Regions from separate parts of the Pseudomonas sp. P110(2024) genome, predicted to be linked through region 2. Evidence: riboswitches for the same ligand, from Rfam matches in the RefSeq annotation. Region 2 holds a riboswitch; each other region holds the start of a gene.
The links. A riboswitch is a leader RNA that binds a small molecule or an ion and turns the genes downstream of it on or off. The one in region 2 is predicted to bind cobalamin.
Positions count from the first base shown of each region.

Region 1: another riboswitch for cobalamin. It lies ahead of cobO (cob(I)yrinic acid a,c-diamide adenosyltransferase); the one in region 2 lies ahead of AC25ND_RS22770 (CbtB domain-containing protein).
Region 3: another riboswitch for cobalamin. It lies ahead of AC25ND_RS07675 (ABC transporter substrate-binding protein); the one in region 2 lies ahead of AC25ND_RS22770 (CbtB domain-containing protein).
Region 4: another riboswitch for cobalamin. It lies ahead of AC25ND_RS08695 (TonB-dependent receptor plug domain-containing protein); the one in region 2 lies ahead of AC25ND_RS22770 (CbtB domain-containing protein).

Region 1 covers NZ_JBLIYT010000015.1:116,880-122,134, forward strand. The annotation lists gene AC25ND_RS22365 (cobyrinic acid a,c-diamide synthase CobB) at 1-1,215, opposite strand, end outside; gene cobO (cob(I)yrinic acid a,c-diamide adenosyltransferase) at 1,212-1,823, opposite strand; cobalamin riboswitch at 1,937-2,155, opposite strand; gene AC25ND_RS22375 (hypothetical protein) at 2,306-2,884, shown strand; gene AC25ND_RS22380 (C40 family peptidase) at 2,938-3,471, opposite strand; gene AC25ND_RS22385 (C40 family peptidase) at 3,618-4,253, opposite strand; gene hda (DnaA regulatory inactivator Hda) at 4,379-5,083, opposite strand.
Region 2 covers NZ_JBLIYT010000016.1:36,253-41,507, reverse strand. The annotation lists gene AC25ND_RS22780 (cobalamin biosynthesis protein) at 24-425, opposite strand; gene AC25ND_RS22775 (CbtA family protein) at 425-1,120, opposite strand; gene AC25ND_RS22770 (CbtB domain-containing protein) at 1,131-1,316, opposite strand; cobalamin riboswitch at 1,419-1,640, opposite strand; cobalamin riboswitch at 1,702-1,901, shown strand; gene cobW (cobalamin biosynthesis protein CobW) at 2,002-3,069, shown strand; gene cobN (cobaltochelatase subunit CobN) at 3,073-5,255, shown strand, end outside.
Region 3 covers NZ_JBLIYT010000004.1:78,596-83,850, reverse strand. The annotation lists gene AC25ND_RS07685 (LysR family transcriptional regulator) at 1-273, shown strand, start outside; gene AC25ND_RS07680 (acetyltransferase domain-containing protein) at 372-1,532, shown strand; cobalamin riboswitch at 1,560-1,757, shown strand; gene AC25ND_RS07675 (ABC transporter substrate-binding protein) at 1,872-2,885, shown strand; gene AC25ND_RS07670 (FecCD family ABC transporter permease) at 2,882-3,898, shown strand; gene AC25ND_RS07665 (ABC transporter ATP-binding protein) at 3,895-4,680, shown strand; gene AC25ND_RS07660 (hypothetical protein) at 4,751-5,071, opposite strand; gene AC25ND_RS07655 (hypothetical protein) at 5,044-5,255, opposite strand, start outside.
Region 4 covers NZ_JBLIYT010000004.1:282,407-287,661, forward strand. The annotation lists gene AC25ND_RS08680 (PepSY domain-containing protein) at 1-691, opposite strand, end outside; gene AC25ND_RS08685 (TonB-dependent receptor) at 697-2,850, opposite strand; gene AC25ND_RS08690 (DUF2946 family protein) at 2,925-3,314, opposite strand; cobalamin riboswitch at 3,451-3,643, shown strand; gene AC25ND_RS08695 (TonB-dependent receptor plug domain-containing protein) at 3,734-5,255, shown strand, end outside.

The sequences.
Region 1 (5,255 bases), on a different contig from region 2:
ACGATAGACCGCCTCGTTGCCCCGACCGCCGTTGGGGCTCTGGCCGCGGGCGATCGGCGCAAGCTCCGTGCTGGTCAGCGAGTGGTGGTAGGTGTGGCCTCGCAGGGTGCCTTCGGGTAGTTCGACCGCCTGCAGGGCCAGGGCCGCCAGGCGCTTCTGCATGGTCGCCTCGCCCGGCAGCAGGCCCAGCAGCGTGGCGCGCTCGCCCGCCACGTCGGTCAGCGCGTCGAGCAGGTAGAGCATGCCGCCGCACTCGGCCAGCAACGGCTTGCCGGCGGCATGATGGGCGCGGATCGCTTCCAGCATCGGCGCGTTGGCGGCCAGCGCCTGGTGATGCAGTTCGGGGTAGCCGCCGGGCAGGTAGAGACTGTCCACCACGGGTAGCTCGCGGTCATGCACCGGCGAGAAGAATTCCAGGTGCGCACCGAGGCCACGCAGCAAGTCAAGATTGGCGCCATAGGTGAAGGCGAAGGCCTCATCGCGGGCCACACCGATGCGCGCTCCGGCCAGCGACGCAGTCACATTCACAGGCTCAGGCTCGGCAAAACGGACCGGTGGCGGCAGCGCGGCATCGCAACTGGCGCCCAGGGCTTCGGCGGCGGCATCCAGGCGTGCATCCAGGTCGTTCAACTCGCTGGCCTGGACCAGGCCAAGGTGACGGCTGGGCAGTTCGATGCCGCGCTCGCGGGACAACCCGCCGTACCAGCGCAGGCCTTCGGTCAGGCTGCCTTCGAGCAGTTGCGCATGACGCAGGCTGCCGACCCGGTTGGCCAGCACCCCGGCGAACGGCAGGTCGGGCTGGTAGCGCGCCAGGCCTAGAGCCAAGGCACCAAAGGTCTGGGCCATGGCCGTGCCGTCGATCACCGCCAACACCGGCACGCCGAAGTGGCGCGCCAGGTCGGCGCTCGACGGCGTGCCGTCGAACAGGCCCATCACGCCCTCGATCAGGATCAGGTCGGCCTCGCCCGCCGCTTCCCACAACAGGCGGCGACTCTCCTCGGCGCCGATCATCCACAGGTCGAGCTGGTAGACCGGCGCACCGCTGGCGCGCTCGAGGATCATCGGGTCGAGAAAGTCAGGCCCGCACTTGAACACCCGCACCGTGCGCCCGAGGTTGCGGTGCAGGCGGGCCAGGGCGGCAGTGACCGTGGTCTTGCCCTGGCCCGAGGCCGGGGCCGCGATCAGCACGGCGGGACACTGGCGCGACTCACTCACAGTTCGACGCCCTTCTGCGCGCGGATACCGGCCTGGAAGGCGTGCTTGAGCATGCCCATCTCGGTGACGGTGTCGGCCAGTTCGATCATCTCCGGCTTGGCAGCGCGCCCCGTGACGATCACATGCTGCATCGGCGGACGCGCCTGGATATCCGATAGCACCTGGTCGAGGTCCAGGTAGCCGTGCTTGAGGGCGATGTTCAGCTCATCGAGCACGACGAACTGGATAGAGGGGTCCTGCAGCAACTGCCGCGACACCGCCCAGGCGGCCTCGGCAGCGGCGATGTCGCGCTGGCGGTCCTGGGTTTCCCAGGTAAAGCCCTCGCCCATCACGTGATAACGCACCTGCTCGGGAAATCGGCGGAAAAACAGCTCCTCGCCGGTGCTGTTGCGGCCTTTGATGAACTGCACCACGCCGCACTGCATGCCATGGCCAAGGGCGCGGGCAAGCATGCCGAAGGCCGAGCTGCTCTTGCCCTTGCCGTTGCCGGTCAGCACCAGCAGCAGGCCGCATTCATTGGGGGAATTGGCGATGCGCTCGTCGATGATCGCCTTCTTGCGCTGCATGCGCGCCAGGTGACGTTCGTCGCGTTCGATGGATTCGCTCATCAGGGGTCTCCGCAGGCTGTCGCAGCGGCGGCGACAGGTAAAAGGCAGGCAGACGAGGAGCGCGCAGGAGGCATGGCAAGGGCCACATCGCACCGCGCATCACCCTCCGTGATGCCGTTTGGCAGTGACAGGCCGGTCTCCGGGCTCATGAGCGGGCGCAGGCCCTGGCTACGCGCCTTCCCGGACATGGACATCCAGTGGCCTTGCGTAGCCGTCGACTCATCTACCGTTGCGGGGGCAGCGCCGGACTCGCGCCTACTGGCGCCCACCGGCTTCCCAGTTTCACCCTGCCGAACCGTAGCTCGCGGGGCACCTGAAGCACGCCGCGAAGGTTAGAGGGTTGCACCGGGAGCGTCAATCGAGCGAGGGCCGATCTGGCCTGGATCAATGGCCGATTCACCAGCTTGTGCCACACTCAGAGCAGTGATATCACATAGCTATCACCCGGCCGACCCGGATCACAATGACAAGGAGAGCGCAGCATGCAAGGCCTGATGATCAACAACCCGCGCCTGGAGTTCCTGCGCCCGGCCCTCGAGCGCTGGGTCGACTGCATCGACCGCTTCAACCAGTTGCAGGGCGACAACGAGGCGCCCTACTGGCACGGCACAGCCAGCAACGTCGGCCTGCTCGCCGCTGCCGCCTGGCAGGGTGAGTTGGTGGCGCTGGAACGGCACATGAGCAAGAAACAGCGCGACGAGGGCGAGCGCGACGGGCGCTGCGACCTGTCGATCAGCAGCGCCGAGGAGTCGCTGTACCTGCACGCTGGCCAGCGCTGGCCGCGCATCGCTCGCCTCGACCTGACAGCGGCCCTGCAGGAAACCGCCGCCCTGGCCAAGCCGATCGCGTATGGCAGCCAACTCAAGGCCGGGGCACTGTTCGTCACACCGTGGAAGGCCGGCCAGCATGCCAGCCCCGAGGAACTGCAGGACCTGGTGGACGATCTGCAGAAGCACACGGCCTGTGCGCTTGCCTGGTACTTCCCGTATGCCTACCGCAAGCTGCACAACGAACTGGGGCAGTACTATCCCGGAGTGGCGCTTCTGCTCAAACAGGCTTGATGCCAGCCAGGCAATACTGGACCAAGTTCATACCCTGCCCGCGCCGGTAGGTATCAGGGATTCTGCGCCAGATGCCCCGGCGGCAGCACCCGTTTGGCCTGGAGGTAGGCCTTGGCCCAGTAGCTGTTGGACAGGTAGTCCAGGCGCACGGTGCCGCCCGTCGACGGTGCATGCACGAAGCGCCCTTCACCGACGTAGATGCCGGCATGGCTGACCTGCGACCCGCCGCTGGTGGCAAAGAACACCAGATCACCCGACTGCAGCGAATTGATATCCACATTTGGCGCGCGCATGACGATCATCTCGCGAGTCGAGCGTGGCAGACTGATACCCGCCGCATCACGGTAGACATAGCCGATCAGGCCGCTGCAATCGAACCCGGCATCCGGTGTATTGCCACCCCAGCGATACGGTGTGCCCACCAGGCCGATGGCGCGAAACAATACATCGTCGGCCGCAGGCGACGAAGGCGCCTGATTGAACACCATCGGCTGTTTGGGCGTGGGCGCCGGCGCAGGTGCACGGCTGGAGCAGGCCGCAAGCAGGGCCACCAGGGAAAAGAATGCGAAGCGCGCCAACATCGCCATGATGCGAACGTCCTGTCGAAAATCCGACGGCCACGGCCGAAGGTAAAAAGAGTTGAGAATTTAGATTAGACGCTTTCTGTAAATGCGCACGGCGGCGAGCTTTTCAGCTACGCCGCCGTGCGAGGTTACAGCATTTTGATATCAAATCAATTGCGCGAGATCGTGGTCGGCGCCATGGCGAGCGCGCGTTTGGCCTCGATGAAGGTCTTGCTCCAATAGCGATCGCCCAGGCTGTCGATACGCACACCACCGCTGCGGCGGCTGCTGGAGTGGATGAACTGGTTGTCACCCAGGTAGATGCCGGCATGGCTCACGCGGCCACGGCCGTTGGTGCTGAAGAACAGCAGGTCGCCGGGCTTGAGCTTGTTACGGGCGACCTTGGGCGCGTCGACGTTGATCATCTCGCGGGTCGAGCGCGGCAGGTTCATGCCCGCCTCTTCGCGGAACAGGTAGCCGATGAAACCGCTGCAGTCGAAGCCGGACTTCTCGGAGGTGCCGCCAAAGCGGTAGCGGGTGCCGATCAGGGCCATGCCGCGTTCGAGAATGCTGTCGGCCAGCACAGGCAGCTGGTATGGCTTGCCGTTGCTGGAGAAGGCGTCAAGGTCGTCTTCGCTGGCCAGCTCTTCCTCGGTGAATACGGAAGAGGCGGAAGCCTTGGCCTTGACCGATTGCTCGGCGGCCACGCGGTGGTCCTGCGAGGGTGCGACCGGGCCGGTGGAGGCACAGCCGTAAAGAAGGGTGACAAGTGCAAGTGGCACGAGGGGTGCGAAGCGCTTCAGCATGGGCACGACCGTGTCTGTAGTCCTTTAGAAGGGGGAAACTATGCCTTCTATCGGACCCATTTGCAAATTTTATCGAAAAAGATGTGACTTTTCCGTTTTGATGCTCTGGCACCGTGTTCTCAGGGCTACCAGCCGAGGGTTTCCTTGAGGAACGGGATGGTCAGCTTGCGCTGGGCCTGCAGGGAGGCCTGGTCGAGGCGTTCGAGGAGGTCGAACAACGCGCTCATGCTGCGCGTACCGCGGGTGAGGATGAAGTGGCCGACCTCGTCGGTCAGGTGCAGGCCACGGCGCGAGGCACGCAGTTGCAGGGCGCGCAGCTTGTCCTCATCGGACATCCCACGCATCTGGAAGATCAGCGCCAGGGTCAGCCGCGACTTGAGGTCGGCCAGTTTGATCGGCAGTTCCCGTGGCGAACTGGACGCCGCCAGCAGCAGGCGCCGGCCGCTGTCGCGCAGGCGGTTGAACAGGTGAAACATCGCCTCTTCCCAGTCCGCCTTGCCGGCAATCACATGCAGGTCGTCGATGCACACCAGCTCGTACTGTTCGAGGTAGTCGAGCAGTTCGACGCCGCGATCAAGCAGTTGCGCCAGGGGCAGGTAGACAGCGGGTTGGCCCAACTGCTGGAAACGCTGGGTGGCGGCCTGCAACAGGTGGGTGCGGCCCACGCCCTGCTTGCCCCACAGGTAGATGAGGCTTTCGGTCCAGCCGGCGTCGGCTTCGCACAGCCGCTCGACATAGCCCAGTGCCGCGGCATTGGCGCCGGGGTAGTAGTTGATGAAGGTGGCGTCGTCGCGCAGACGCACACCCAGGGGCAACTGGATCGGTTTCATGCTCGCGGGCGGTCGCGGGGACCACAGGGGGCCTTTGATGAACAGTGTGCAAAGTCTATACCCGCAGCGCGGACGGCACAATCGGCGAGGGAAATAGCGCAAGTAAAATCAAGTAGTTGCACTGTTTCACAAGCATCGCGGGGCAAGCCCGCCCCAACGTTAGAGCCTCTGC
Region 2 (5,255 bases):
TCCTTGTATAGAAGAGTGGCGGATTATCCGCCGATGGCCAGGGCCAGGGTAGCGCTGCCGAGGACCTGCCTCGGCACGTGCAGGCGGCCGTTATCGCCGGCCAGGGCCAGTGCGGCGCTTTCGGCGACGCCCCAGCAGCCTGTCTGCGCGTACGCCGTGGGCGAACGCTGGCTGAGCTGCGCTTCGAAAACCAGTAGATGCGCGGCATCGAAACAGATGTACGGCAGCCCTAGGCGCTCGGCCAGTGCCAGCAGGCCGGGCTCGCGGGCCTTGGGCTCGATGCTGGCAATGCCGCGCAGGGCCGAGAGGGGCAGGGCGTTGCGGGTGAGGGTCTGGCGCAGCAATACCGCCAGGGTCTCGACCGGGCAGCCGCGGCGACAGCCAAAGCCGGCGTACAACGCCGGCTGAGCAGGCAGATCGCGCATCAGGCCTGGCTGGAGCGACGGTACAGCCAGGCGCTGAGCAGGCCCAGGGCCAGCCAGAACGCGGCGTTGGTCAGCCAGGAAGCGATCTTGAACTGGGTCTCGAGGGCTTGCGGCGCAAGGCTTTCATGCACGGCCGGCTGTGGCGCGCCGATCAGGTGCGGGATCACCAGCAGAGCGGCACCCAGCGCCTTGAGCAGCCAGTGCCGGGCGAACACCAACAACGCCAGGCCGGCGGCGGTGGCCGCTGCGGTGCCGATCCACCAGGTCTGGCGCTGACCGAGGTCGGCGGCGGCGGTGCCGGGCAGTTCCGGTGGCAGGCCAAGGGTCGGCGCCAGGCAGAACACGGCAAAGCCGGCCAGGCCCCACAGCGCGCCGGTGGCCACGCGGTTCGGTTCACGCAGGCCGTAGAGAGCGACCAGGATCAGGGCGAAACCGACGGCGACCACCAGGTTGCCACCGGTGGTGGACAGCACGCGCTGCCAGCCGTCTTCCGGCGACCAGGCTTCGGCGCTGTGCTCATGCTCGTGGGGCGCGGTGGCGTCGCCGTGCTCATGGTGTTCGTCGACCGGGGCGGCGGACTCGTAGGTTTCCGCCTGGAGAATCAGTGGGGTGACCCAGAAGCTTTGCAGCAGGGTCAGCAGCAGGGCCGCGAGCAGGCCGCTGAAGCCCGCGGTACGGGCGATGCGCGTAATCATGCGGGTTTACTCAGTGGCAAGGGAAGGCGGCGCTGTGGCGGGTATCGTGGGCAGCGTTGTGCACTGCCTCGATGTGCGAGAAACCGGCGAAGTACACCAGGCACAGGCCCAGCAGGCTGGCGCCGACCGCGACGATCAGTCGCTGGCTGAGGCTGACGGGGGTGGCGATACTGTGTTTGGCGCTGGTGATGGGCATGACGCGTTCCTCTGCTGCTTTTGTTGTGGCAACGGACATGCGCGACGACCCCGGGCACGATTGGCCCAGGTGATACGACGACGCCCGCCCACCGCGGGGTGTACTGTGAGCACGTGTCAGGCCGGTCTCCGGGCTGGCGAGGTGGAGCAGGACTCCGTGGGGCGTCACCTTCCCATGCCTTACTGTTGGCACAGTGGTTCGGACGCTTCTCTCGCTTACCGTTGCGGGGGCAGCACCGGCCTTGTCGGCTCCTTAGCAATGGAGGCGCGACGCACCGGTTTCCCGTTTCACCCCCGTCGGGGGCACCTGAACGCAATGCGCTAGCAAATCACGGGGCCGGGCCCGCGTCAATCGCCATGGCGGTTGACCGCCAGGCAGGCACTGCGTAGCCTTGCCGCTGCGAGGTTCTCGGGCGTTGGCCCGAGCTAAGACGGGAACGCGGTACAAGCCGCGGCTGCCCCCGCAACTGTAAGCACTGAAGGGTTCGGCACAGCCACTGCGCAGGCGCGCGGGAAGGCGCCGGCCCACCGGCCAGCGAGCCGCAGCGGTGCGAGCCAGGAGACCTGCCTCGTGACGTTTTCGACTTTCAACCGGGCGGGGTGATCCGGTGGCGAACGCGCCAGGCCGGCAGGGCCGTGGCTGTCGTCCTGCATGCCCGCGCCATTGCTGCCAAGGGCATCGCGACATGAAAACACTGGCCAAGCTTCCCGTCACCATCGTTACCGGCTTCCTCGGCTCGGGCAAGACCACCTTGCTGCGCCATATGCTCGACAACGCCCAGGGCCGCCGCATCGCGGTGATCGTCAACGAATTCGGCGAGCTGGGCATCGACGGCGAGATCCTCAAGCAGTGCAGCATCGGCTGCACCGAGGAAGAGGCCAACGGCCGCGTCTATGAGCTGGCCAACGGTTGTCTGTGCTGCACCGTGCAGGAAGAGTTCTTCCCGGTGATGCGCGAGCTGGTGGCCCGTCGCGGCGACCTCGACCACATCCTTATCGAGACCAGCGGCCTGGCCTTGCCCAAACCGCTGGTACAGGCCTTCCAATGGCCGGAAATCCGCAACGCCTGCACCGTCGACGCGGTGATCACCGTGGTCGACAGCCCGGCCGTGGCCGCCGGCACCTTTGCCGCCTACCCGGAGCAGGTCGATGCCCAGCGCAAGCTCGACCCCAACCTCGACCACGAGTCGCCGCTGCACGAGCTGTTCGCCGACCAGCTGGCCAGTGCCGACCTGGTGGTGCTGAACAAGGCCGACCTGATCGACGCCGAGGGCCTGGCCAAGGTCCGTGCCGAGGTGGCCGAGGAACTGCCGCCGGCGGTCAAGGTGATCGAGGCCAGCAGCGGCCGCCTGCCGCTGGAAGTGCTGCTGGGCGTGGGCGCCGAGTCCGAGGTGCATATCGATGGTCGCCGTACCCATCACGACTCGCATCACGACGGCGATGACCATGACGACCATGACCACGACGCCTTCGACTCGATCTCCATCGATCTGCCCGAGTCCGACGAGAGCCTGCTGCTCGACGCCCTGACCCAGCTGGTCACCGAGTTCGGCATCCTGCGCGCCAAGGGCTTCGCCGCGATTCCCGGCAAGCCGATGCGTCTGCTGATCCAGGGGGTGGGCACCCGCTTCGACAAGCATTTCGACCGCGCCTGGCGTAGCGATGAACCACGGATCACCCGCCTGGTGCTGATCGGCCAGGCGCTGGACGCCGCACAGCTGGAAGCGCGCCTGCGCCAGGCCCTGGGCGCCTGATCCATGCACCTGCTGCGGACCCAACCCGGCGGCTTCGTGCCGGACGACAGCATCGCCGACCTCGGCCAGACCCCCGCCGACCTGGTGATCCTCTGCAGCGGTGATTCACACCTGGCGCTGCTCGCCGAAACCGCCGAGCAGCTGCCGGCGCACTTTCCCAGCGTGCGCCTGGCCAACCCGATGCAGGTGCAGAACCATGCCTCGGTCGACGTGTATGTCGACCAGGTGCTGCGCCATGCCAAGGTGATCCTGGTGTCGCTGCATGGCGGCGTCGGCTACTGGCGCTATGGTGTCGAGCAACTGGTCGAACTGGCGGAGCGTGGGGTCGAGCTGATCCTGGTGCCCGGCGACGACCGCCCCGATCCTGAGCTTACCGACCTGGGCACGGTCCGCGGCGAACAGGCCGAGCGCCTCTGGCACTTCCTGCGCCAGGGCGGCAAGGCCAACGCCGTTAACCTGTTCAACTGCCTGGCCAGCCAATGGCTGGGTTGTGATTACCCATGGGATGAGCCGCAGCCCTTGCCGCGCACGGCGGTCTATCACCCGGCCAAGGCCACGGCGCGCCTGGAGGACTGGTACGCCGAGTGGAATCCGGAGCATCCGGTGGCGCCGTTGCTGTTCTACCGTTCGCACCTGCAGGCGGCCAACACGGCGTTCATCGATGTGTTCTGCCAGCGCCTGCAGGCCTGCGGGCTGAATCCTTTGCCCATTGCCGTGGCCAGCCTAAAGGAACGCGCCTGCCTGGACCAGGTCGAGGCTTGGCTCGACGAGGTGCAGGCCGAGGTGGTGATCAACACCACAGGCTTCGCCCTGTCCAGCCCCGAGCAACCCAACCTGCGTCCGCTGCGCCGCGATGTGCCGGTGCTGCAGGCGATCTGCGCCCAGGACAACCAACCTGGCTGGGAGCAGAGCGAGCAGGGCCTGGGCGCCCGCGACCTGGCGATGCACATCGCCTTGCCGGAACTGGACGGGCGTATCATCACCCGGCCGGTGAGTTTCAAGGACCTGGCCTGGCGCAGCGAGCGCAGCCAGTCCGATGTGGTCTGCTACCGGGCCCACCCCGAACGCATGGACTTCGTCGCCGAACTGGCACGGCGCTGGGTGACCCTGGCGCGCCTGGACAACCAGGAAAAGCGCGTGGCCCTGGTGCTGGCCAACTACCCGACCCGCGACGGGCGCATCGGCAATGGCGTCGGCCTGGACACGCCGGGCGCGGCGCTCAATATCCTTGAGGCCCTGCAGGCGCAGGGTTACCCAGTGGCTGGCCTGCCTGAAACCGGCACTGAGCTGATTCACCAGTTGCTCGGCGGGGTCACCAACGACCTCGACCATCTCGACCAGCGCCCCTGCGCCCAGAGCCTGGCCCTGGCCGACTACCAGCGCGCTTTTGCCGCCTTGCCCGAGACCAACCAACGCGCCGTGCTGGAGCGCTGGGGGCCGCCCGAGCAGGACCCGATGTTCCGCAGTGGGCGCATGATGGTTGCCGGCCTGCGCTACGGCCTGACCTTCGTCGGCATCCAGCCGGCGCGGGGCTACCAGGTGGACCACAGCGCCGTATACCACGACCCGGACCTGGTGCCGCCCCATGGCTACCTGGCGTTTCACTTCTGGCTGCGCAACGGCTATGCCGCCGACGCGGTGATTCATGTGGGCAAGCATGGCAACCTGGAATGGCTGCCGGGCAAGGGCGTGGGCCTGTCCGCCGAGTGCTGGCCGGATGCCTTGCTCGGCCCGTTGCCCAACATCTACCCATTCATCGTCAACGACCCGGGCGAGGGCGCCCAGGCCAAGCGCCGCACCCAGGCGGTCATCATCGACCACCTGATGCCGCCGTTGACCCGTGCCGAGACCTACGGCCCGCTGCGCCACCTGGAGCAACTGGCCGATGAATACTACGAGGCGCAGTTGCTCGACCCACGCCGTGCCCGCGAGCTGCAACGTGACATCCTCGAACTGGTCAAGACCCACCATATCGACCGCGAACTGCAGCTCGAAGGCCAGATGGAGGACGCGGCGGTCTGGCTGCCGCGGCTGGACACCTACCTGTGCGACCTGAAGGAATCGCAGATCCGCGACGGCCTGCACGTGTTCGGCCAGTCGCCGCAGGGGCGTTTGCGCAGCGATACGCTGCTGGCGTTGCTGCGGGTGGCGCGGGGCGATGGCAGGGGCGGTAACGCCAGCCTGAT
Region 3 (5,255 bases), on a different contig from region 2:
GCGCAGCTGCGGCCGATGCCGGGCCGCCTGGCCATCGGCGATGCCGAGGGGCAGGCCCTGGCCATCAGCGCCGGGCACGGCATTGCCCAACTGCCGACCTGGCTGGTGCAGCGCCAGCTCGACGCCGGGACGTTGCAGCAAGTGCTGCCGGAGTACGCGATGGAGGGGTTGCCGATCAACCTGGCCTGGCGTCGCAACCGTGGGCATCTGCCCAAGGTGAGCGCGACGGTCCAGGCCCTGGCCGAGCGGCTGGGACCACTGATTCAGGGCTGATTCAAGTGGAGTGCCAGCGCATGGCTGTATCCAGGCACAAACAAATGAAATAAAATAACATTTCATTTGAATGATACCTCTGCCAGCGACCCTCCTCGATGACCAGCCTCCCGACCGCCCTCCCCAGCCAACGCCTGCACAGCATCGACGCGCTACGCGGCCTGGTGATCCTGTTCATGCTGCTGGACCACGTGCGCGAAACCTTCTTCCTGCACCGTCAGGTCAGCGACCCGATGACCATCGACGCGACCGACCCCAGCCTCTTCATCAGCCGCACCCTGGCGCACCTGTGCGCGCCGGTGTTCGTGCTGCTCACCGGGCTGTCGGCCTGGCTTTACGGCGAAAAGCACCAAGGCCGGGGCGATGCAGCGACGTTCCTGTTCAAGCGCGGCCTGTTCCTGGTGCTGCTGGAGCTCAGCCTGGTCAACTTCGCCTGGACCTTCCAGTTGCCACCGAGCGTGATCTACCTGCAGGTGATCTGGGCCATCGGCCTGAGCATGATCGCCCTGTCGCTGCTGGTGTGGCTGCCACGCCCGCTGCTGCTGGCCCTCGGCGCGCTGATCGTCGCCGGCCACAACCTGCTCGATGGCCTGCACTTCGCGCCGCACTCGGCGCTGCATGTACCCTGGGCGATCCTGCACGAGCGCAGCTGGCTGGAGCTGCCCGACGGCTTGCGCCTGCGTACCTCCTACCCGGTGCTGCCATGGATCGGCGTGATCGCCCTGGGCTACGGACTCGGCCCCTGGTTCGGCCGCGGCAGCGATGCCGGCGAGCGCCAGCAGCGCTTGCTGCTGGGCGGCATGATGCTGCTGCTCGGCTTTTTCGTATTGCGTATTAGCAACAGCTATGGCGAGGCGCCGTGGACGCTCTACGCCAGCGTCGGGCAGACGTTGATGAGCTTCTTCAACATCACCAAATACCCGCCGTCGCTGCTGTTCCTGGGCTTGACCCTGGGCGCTGGCCTGTTGCTGCTGCGCACTTTCGAGCGTGCGGGAGACGCCCGCTGGATCGGCCCGCTGGCAGTGTTCGGCGCCGCGCCGATGTTCTTCTACCTGCTGCACCTATATGTGCTCAAGCTGCTGTATGTGGCCTGCGTGGGGCTGTTCGGCCTGAACCAGGGCAGCCATTTCGGCTTCGACGGCATCGGCGCGGTGTGGCTGGTCGCGGTGCTGCTGGCGATCACCCTGTACCTGCCGGTGCGCGGCTTCGCCCGGCTCAAGGCGCGGCGGCGCGACATCGCCTGGCTCAAGTACCTGTAAAAGCGTTTTCACCCGATGGCCCGATGGTCTACCATGCCGCCCGCCGGTTTCCACACGGAATCAAAAGGGAATCCCGGGCGCGCCGAGGGCGGGCCAAAGGGAACTGCCCCCGCAACTGTAGGTGCCGAGCCTGCGCCATCGATGCCACTGGGTCTGCCGACCCGGGAAGGCCGGCGCCGGCCAGGACGCACCAGTCAGGAGACCTGCCGGCACGCGTTCACCAACCGGCGGGGTGTCCGGGATGGTCATCCGCCCCTGGCCGCGTGCTTGCCGCGCGACGCCTGGCGATGTCTGTCCGTGGGCCATTCCGTGCACCACCCGACAGGAGATCGCCCCACCATGCCGCACCGCCTCGCCACCCTGCTCGCCGGCCTGTCACTGGCGGGCCTGGCCCACGCCGACGCCACCCGCTACCCGCTGACCATCGACAACTGCGGCCTGCCGCAGACCTTCGCCCAGGCCCCACAGCGCGCGGTGACCATCGGCCAGGCCGGCACCGAGCTGCTCTATGCCCTGGGCCTGGGCGAGCGGCTGGCGGGCACCTCGCTGTGGTTCAACAACGTGCTGCCCGAGTTCAAGGCGCAGAACGACAAGGTCGAGCGCCTGGCCGACAACGAGCCGGGTTTCGAGGCGGTGGTCGGCAAGCGCCCGCAGCTGGTGACCGCGCAGTTCGAATGGATGGTCGGCGCCCAGGGCGCAGTCGGCACCCGCGAACAGTTCGCGGAGCTGGGCATTCCCACCTATCTGCTGCCCTCGGACTGCGAAGGCAAGGACAACCTGGTGGGCGCCGACGGCACCCGCCTGCAGCCGTTCAGGATCGACACCCTCTACAAGAGCGTCAGTCAGTTGGCCGAGATCTTCGACGTGCAGGATCGCGGCGAACGCCTCAATGCCGAGCTCAAGGGCCAGCTGGACCAGGCCCGGCAACGCCTGGCCGGCCAGGACCTGAGCCACACCAGCGCGCTGTTCTGGTTCTCCAGCGCCGACCTCAAGGTCGACCCTTACGTCGCTGGTCGCCAGGGCGTGGCCGACTTCATGCTGCAGACCCTCGGCGTACGCAATGTGGTGGAGTCCAGCGAAGAATGGCCGGCGGTGGGCTGGGAGACCCTGGCCAGGGCCAACCCCACCTGGCTGATCGTGGCGCGCATGGACCGCCGCCGCTACCCCGCCGACGACTACCAGAAAAAGCTCGAGTTCCTGCGCAGCGACCCGGTGACCCGCAACATGGACGCGGTCAAGCAAGGCCGGATCATCGTCCTCGACGCCGACGCCATGCAGGCCGGCATCCGCCTGTTCCGTGGCCTGGAGGTGCTGTCCAGCGCCTTTGCCAGTGGTAAAGCGCCACAACCATGAACCGTTTGCTGCCCATCAGTGCCTTCGCGCTGTTCGCTCTGTGCCTGGCCATGCTCGCCGGGATCGCCATCGGCGAGACGCGGATCAGCGCCGAGGTGGTCTGGCAGGTACTGGCCAACCAGCTGTGGCAGGCCGGCCATGCGCTCGACCCCATCGACGCCGGCATCGTCTGGAACTACCGCCTGCCGCGCACCCTGGTGGCCGCCGCCTGTGGCGCGGGGCTGGCGACCTGCGGGGTGATCCTCCAGGCGCTGCTGCGCAACCCGCTGGCCGAGCCGTACCTGCTGGGCCTGTCGGCAGGCGCCTCGACCGGTGCCGTGGCGGTGGGGCTGTTCGGCCTGGGCGGCGCGGTGCTGTCGCTGTCGGCCGGTGCCTTCATCGGTGCGCTGGCCGCGTTCGCCCTGGTACTGGTGCTGTCGCGGGCCAGCGGCAGCCGACACGACAATGCGCAGGTGATCCTCGCCGGCATCGCCGGCTCGCAACTGTTCAACGCGCTGACGGCGTTTCTGATCACCAAGTCGGCCACCGCCGAACAGGCCCGGGGCATCCTGTTCTGGCTGCTGGGCAACCTCAGCGGCGTGCGCTGGCCGTCGGTCTGGCTGGCGCTGCCGGTGGCCGTGCTCGGGCTGGCGGTGTGCCTGTGGCACCGCCGGGCGCTGGACGCCTTCACCTTCGGTGCCGATTCGGCGGCCTCGCTGGGCGTGCCGGTGCGGCGCACGCAATTGTTGCTGATCAGTTGCACGGCACTGGTGACTGCGGTGATGGTCTCGATCGTCGGTGCCATCGGCTTCGTCGGCCTGGTCATCCCCCACGCCCTGCGCCTGCTGCTCGGCCCCGGGCACAGCCGCCTGCTGCCGGCCAGCGCGCTGGGCGGTGCGTTGTTCCTGATTGTTGCCGACATCCTCTCGCGGACCCTGATCGCCGGCCAGGTGATCCCGGTGGGCGTGGTCACCGCCTTGATCGGCGCGCCAGTGTTCGCGCTGATCCTGGTCAGCCGCCGGGGGCGTCCATGACCGTGATGACCGCCCTCGCCAACGCCCCGCTTGTCTGCGAGGGGCTGGGCCTGCGCCTGGGCGGCCGCGAAGTGCTGCAAGACATCGACCTGAGCGTGATGCCCGGCGAGACCCTCGGTGTGGTCGGCCCCAACGGATCGGGCAAGTCAACCCTGCTCAAGCTGCTCGCCGGCCTGCGCACGCCCAGCAGCGGCAGCGTGCGTTTGCTGGGCGAGGCGCTGGAGCGCATGCCGCGTCGCCGGGTTGCGCAAAGCCTGGCGCTGGTCGAACAGCAGGCCGATACCCTGGACGCCATCAGCGTCTACGACGCTGTGGCACTCGGCCGCACACCGTGGCTGTCGGCCCTGGCGCCGTTCGGCGCGGACGACCGTGCCATCGTCGAGCAGGCCCTGGCCGACGCCGACGCCGGCCACCTGCGTCGGCGCCTGTGGGGCGAGCTGTCCGGCGGCGAACGCCAGCGCGTGCACATCGCCCGGGCCCTGGCCCAGCGGCCGCAGGTACTGCTACTGGACGAGCCGACCAATCATCTTGATATCCAGCATCAACTGAGCCTGCTGCGGCAGGTTCAAGCGCTGTCGGTGACGACCCTGGTGGCCTTGCATGATCTCAACCAGGCGTTGACTTGTGACCGGTTGGCGGTGCTTGACCAAGGACGGTTGGTTGCCTTGGGGATACCGGAGGTGGTGCTGACACCGGAGCGGATATCGGCGACATTCGGGGTTCAGGCCCACTACCTGATCGATCCGTATGATGGGGCGCGGGTACTGCGGTTTCGCGCCTGAAAGCGCTGGAGCCGCTTCGCGACCCCAGCATCGTTTGTCATAGCGCTGAGCAGAGGTTACAGCCTGCATCTCAGCCCATGTATCCTGCAGGCGGCAACCTCCACGCCTGCAGCTCCAACGGCGTCATGCCCGCCAGCACCTGCACGAAGGTTTCAGTCAGCTCACTGCTGACATTGCCGTGGAATCGGTAGTTGCTCAGCAGGTAGCGCCGGACCGTTTTCGGCCAGTTGTTCGCCAGGTGGGCGGCCTTGATAATGCCTTTGGCATCCTGGTAGTTGGCGGCAGGCTTGACCTGGGTCAGGCGGCGCTCGAAGTGGCTGAAGCTCCAGTCGTCCTCGCGGGCCTCGAATTCATCCAGCAGTTTCACCTTGTACAACGCAAGCTCAGGCATGCGTGATCTCCTTGTGATGGGGGTGGAAGGAGACGGTAGGCGAATACAGTGGGAATGAAAATGAACGCGGTGTTGAGTGTTGTGCAGGAAGGCTGGAAGGATCTGTCAGACTGTACAGACGCGCGTGCCGGGCGCAGGGCCTGGTCGCCCTTGGCATCGAAGCTGCCCAGCAGCAAGGCCACCG
Region 4 (5,255 bases), on a different contig from region 2:
TGCGCAACCGCAGGCGCAGGATGCCCACCGCCATGCCCAGGATCGCCATCAGCGTACCGAGCACGGACAGGCCGATCACCAGCGTGCGCCAGCCGTTGTCGAAGCCGAACCCGCCGCGCAGGGGATAGAGCCAGTGCAGCCAGGCACCGACCCAGTTCCAGGCGCGTTCCTGCGCGGTGGCGTCGCGCACCACTTCACCGCTGCGCCCGGACAGGTACAGCCAGGTGCCGGCGGCATCGTCCACCCGCACCCGATGCAAGGGCCGGTCAGCGTCCAGGGCCCGGGAGTGGGTCCACATGTCCTCGTCCACCGTGCCTTGATAGGCCAGTGCCGAGTCACCGGCGTACTGCCGCGCATTGGCCAGGGCCCAGGCGGCATCCGCATGAACCAGGGGCTCGCCGCTGGTGGCATCAAGGGTGACGCGGCGACCGTCGGCCAGTTCCAGCAGGTAGTGTGCTTGCCCGCCCAGGCTGGTCAGACGCAGCGCCTTCAACGGCTGTTGCGCCCACTGCGTCGGCAGTTCGGCGCAGCATCCCGCCGGCAGTGCCGGCAGGTGGGCCAGGCGCTCGGCCGGGGTCAGCTTGGGGTAGCCGACATACAGCATGACCACCCCGGAGACGAACCACAGCGCCATGAACAGGCAGGCGACGCTGCCCAGCCAGCGGTGCCACAGGTACAGCTGGCGCTTCAGGCCCATCAGTAGCGCCACTGCACAGCCACTTCCAGGCTGCGCGGCTCACCCAGGTAGTACTGGGTGTTGGTCTGGTGGATGAAACGCGCATAGACCTCGTCGGTGAGATTGCGCAGCCGCGCGCTGAGCTGCACGTGCTTGTCCAGGTCGTGGGTCATGGACAGCCCATAGACGGTGTACGACGGCACCCAGGCGGTGTTGGCGGTGTTGGCGTACACCGACGACACATAGCGGGCGTCGGCGCCGACCTGCCAGCCCGGCGCCAGGTCGTAGGTCAGCCACAGGTTGGCGACCCGGTCGGGGATGTTCACCGGGTGCTTGCCCTTGCGCGAGTACACCACGCCGCCGATGGTCTCGTTGAACTCGTCGTACTCGGCGTTGACCCAGCTGAAGTTGCCCGCCGCCAGCAGCTTGGGCGTGACCTTGAACGAGGCCGCCAGCTCGAGGCCGGTGGAGGTCTGCTGGCCCGCCTGCTCGGTGGTGTTGGGCACGGTCGAGGAGGGCACCGAGATGTTCTTGCGCACGATGCGGTAGGCCGCCGCGGTGGCCGAACCGCGCCCGTCGAGGAAGTCGAACTTGCTGCCCACTTCCACCTGGCGCCCGGTGCTCAAGTCGAAGTCGCCGACCTGGCTGAGCGAGGCGCCAGTGAGCGAGCCGCCCGGCGGCTCGGCCGAGGTGCTGTACTGGGTGTACAGGCTGACATTGGACGTCAGGTCGTAGACCAGGCCCAGGCGCCCGGTGAAGGCGTCCCAACGCCGGTCCAGCTTGGCCCGGCTCACGTGGTCGACCACGTCGAAGTCGATATGGTCGTAGCGCAGTGCCGATATCAGCGACAGTTGGTCGGTCAGGCGGGTGCGGTTCTCGACAAAGCCCGCCGTGGTGTCGGTGGTAGTGCTGCGGCCTTTGGCGCGCGGCGCGTCCATGCCGGGGATGTCGAGGAAGTGGTCGGGCTGGAAGCCATTCGGGTCGATGATGTCGAAGGCACCTTTGGACAGCGGATAGGCGGTCTGCTGGTTGCGGCTGTAGTCCACGCCGAACGCCCAGTCGCTGGCCAGACCGAACAGCTGGCCTTGATGGGTCAATTCGGTGCGATTGCCGTTGACCTCCTGGTCGTGGCGCTGGCGGTAACCGCCGGAGCGGGCGATGTTGGTGTTGCTGGCGTTGTAGCGGTACACCTCGAGGTTGCGATAATCGCGCTGGCCGTTGTAGTGGTAGAAGGTGTTGCGCAGCTGGTTGCTGTCGTCGATGCGGTAGTCGGTGATCGAGCGCAGCCAGCGGGTGCGCTGCTCGTAGCGGCCGTCCTCGACGTTGTAGTTGTTGAAGCGATTGTGTTTGTCGATGTGCAGGGTGCCGACCGCCGGCTGCAACACCGGCGTGCCCCAGTACGGGCTGTCTTCCTTCTCTTCCAGGTACTCGATGGCCAGGGTGTGCGAGAGCTGCTCGTTGATGTCGCTGAGCAGCGAGAAGGCCAGGTTGCCGGCACCGTTCTCCTGGCGGTCGATGTAGCCATTGGTACTGGTGCGGCTGTAGTCGAGCCGCGCGTAGTGGCGCGGGCCGTCGCCGCTGTTGAGCGCCTTGTTGAAGCCGACCGAGGTTTCCAGGGTGTCGTAGCGGCCGTAGCTGACGCGGCCTTCGAAGCTGTCCTCATCGCGGTTGGCCAGTTTGGTGATCATGTTCAGGCTGCCGCCGACCGCGCCACTGCCGTTGAGGAACGACGAGGGGCCGCCGAGCAGTTCGACGCGGTCGTAGATCCACGCGCCAACCGGGCGCGCCGTGGCGCCGTACTGCAGGTTGATGCCGTTGAACAACTGGCTGATCTGGGCGCCGTTGAAACCACGGTAAGACACGTAGCCGCCCCAGCCGGGCGGTGCCGAGGCGTTGACCCCGGGCAGGGCGTTGGCGGCGTCCTGGAAGTTGCGCGCGCCGATGCGTTCCATGGTCTTGCGGTCGGCAACGCTGACCGAGGCGGGATTTTCGCGGGCGCTGAGGTTCAGCCGCGAGCCGCTTTCGATGGGGCGGTCAAGATCGAGCGTGGTGGCTTCTTTGGGTTGGTCGGCGGTGGCCGTGACGTTGCTGGCGGGCAGGGTCAGGGTGTCATCCTGCGCCCAGGCGCAGGTTGCGCTGCCTACGAGCAGCGCCAAAGTGGTCATGCGGAACATGCAAGGCTTCCTGGCTGAAATCGGTGGGCGCACGCCCGCTGCCGATCAGGCAGTAGTACTTGGGCGTGGCGATGTCAGAACGCGAGAAGCGAAGCGGGGGAGGCGCGCGGATTGACCAGGGGCCAGCGCTGCTTGGGCAGGGGCGGCGCGGGTTGTCTGGGTAAGGGTTTGCTCGACTCCCCGGCGAGCAAGGCCAGCAGGCCGAAGAACACCGCCAGCAGGGTGGCGCTGAACAGGCTGGCGATCACGCAGTCGCCGCCGGCAGGCAGCACCGGGTCGGTGATGTCCTGGTCGCCCTTGAACACGCCGCTGCTGTCGGCCGCGCACCAGGCGGCGTCATCCAGGCCGGCCAGGCGCAAGCCTGCCATCTGTCCATGGCCCATGGCGCACAGCAACGAGCCGAACAAGATGCTGAAATACAGCACCCAGGCGACTTGCGATCGTGTGTGGCGGGCCAGCTTCATCGGCAAAGCTCGAAGGGAATGGGTTAGGCGTGCGGATTCTACAACTTTTGACACATCTGCCTAGAGTGTTCCGGCGATAAAAAGCATTCGAAACGATACGCCTGCCTGGCTTGACGCCTCTGGGCCCCAGGTGTTCAGATGCCGACCGATTTCAGGTGTCCCATGCCGCCGCGCATGGGGTTAAACGGGAAACCGGTACGAGTCCGGTGCTGCCCCCGCAACGGTATGCAAGTGATGCCTTCGACAGACCACTGTGGCCAATGCGCCATGGGAAGGTGAAGGCGTCTAGTCTTGCGAGCCCGGAGACCGGCCTGGAATGTGGTAGGCAAACTCCTGCGGTGGGCGGGCATGGGCCGGTATTGGCGTGTGCGCGATCCGTGCTCCTGCGTGCTTCTGCGAAAGTCACTTTCGAGAAGAGCATGATTGCTGTGATTCACTCCCGACGTTTATCCCCCAAGGCCCGGACCCTGCTTCTGGGATGCCTGGCCAGTCCCCTGGCACTGGCCGAAAACACGCCCCTGGTCCTCGACCAGCAGATCGTCGTCGCGCCTTCGGTGGAGTCGACCAACGTCGCCGCCATGGCCCAGTACGGCAGCAAGGTCGAGATCGTCAGCCGTGAGCAGATCGAGCGCGCCGGCCCCGGCGCCGACATCACCCGGGTGATGCAGATGTTCATCCCCGGCTTCTACGTCGCGCCGAAGAACGGCCCGTTCGACTACGGCACCTATTCGCTGCTCGGCGGGCGTAACGACGACACCCTGATCCTGCTCGACGGCGTGCGCTTGAACAACCGCCTGTACGGCGGCCTGTACCTGGACACCCTGCCGGCCAACGCGGTGGAGCGCATCGAGGTGCTCAAGGGCGGCCAGAGCCTGTTATTCGGTACCCAGGCGGTGGCCGGGGTGATCAATATCGTCACCCGCAGCCCGCAGAGCCGCGAGGCTTCGGGTGAGGTCAACCTGGGCCTGGACAGCTTCGCCGGCAGCAGCAAGGACGCCCGCGTCGAGCGGATCTTCAGTAACGGCTTCGGCGACCTGGGCCTGCTGGCCTATGTCAGCCACAACGTCTCTGATGGCTACCAGCCGTTTCGCAACCGCGACTACAGCGGCAACGTCAGCGACAAGAAACGCGGTTACGAGGTGACCACCTTCGGCGGCAAGGCGGTCCAGGCCTTCGGCGACGATGCGCGGCTGGAACTGTTCTACCAGTACACCGACGCCAACCTTGATTTCGCCCGGCCAGTGAACAACTACAAGACCACCAACGACCGCGTGCAGCAGATCGCCACGGCGACCTTCGAGCAGCGCCTCAACGAGCGCCTGAGCTACTTCATCAAGGGCCACGTCAACGATTGGGACACCCGCTACACCCGCATCAACAACCGTGACGATGGCAGCCGTAACGTGGTCAACCACGACGACTACTGGGGTTTCACCGACTGGGGCGTGCAGGCCGAGGGCAAGGCCGAACTCGACGGCGGCCATGTGCTGGTGTTCGGTTCCGACAACCAGTGGTTCAAGGGCCAGGACGATGTGCTGGTGATCGACGACAACAAGGCCCAGGCCAATGCGCTGTATGCCCAGCTGCGGCCCAGGATCGAGGCCTTGCCGGACTGGCACCCGAGCCTTGGCGTGCGCCACGAGGCCATGAGCGGCGGCGACAGCGCCACCGTCGGCATGCTTACCTCGCTGTACGACCTGAACGACAACTGGCAACTGCGTGGCCAGTACGGCAGCGCCTACAAGCTGCCCAACGCCGAGCAGCTGTTCGTCAACGAGCCCGGCGACGAGATCGGCAACCGCGACCTCAAGCCCGAGAAGAGCCGCAACGCCGAGCTTGGCCTGGACTACCACGGCCTGCTTCTGGCGCGCGAATTCAGCGCCAGTGTCACCGTGTTCCGGCGCAAGATCACCGACCTGATCACCCTGGACGGCAGCCAGT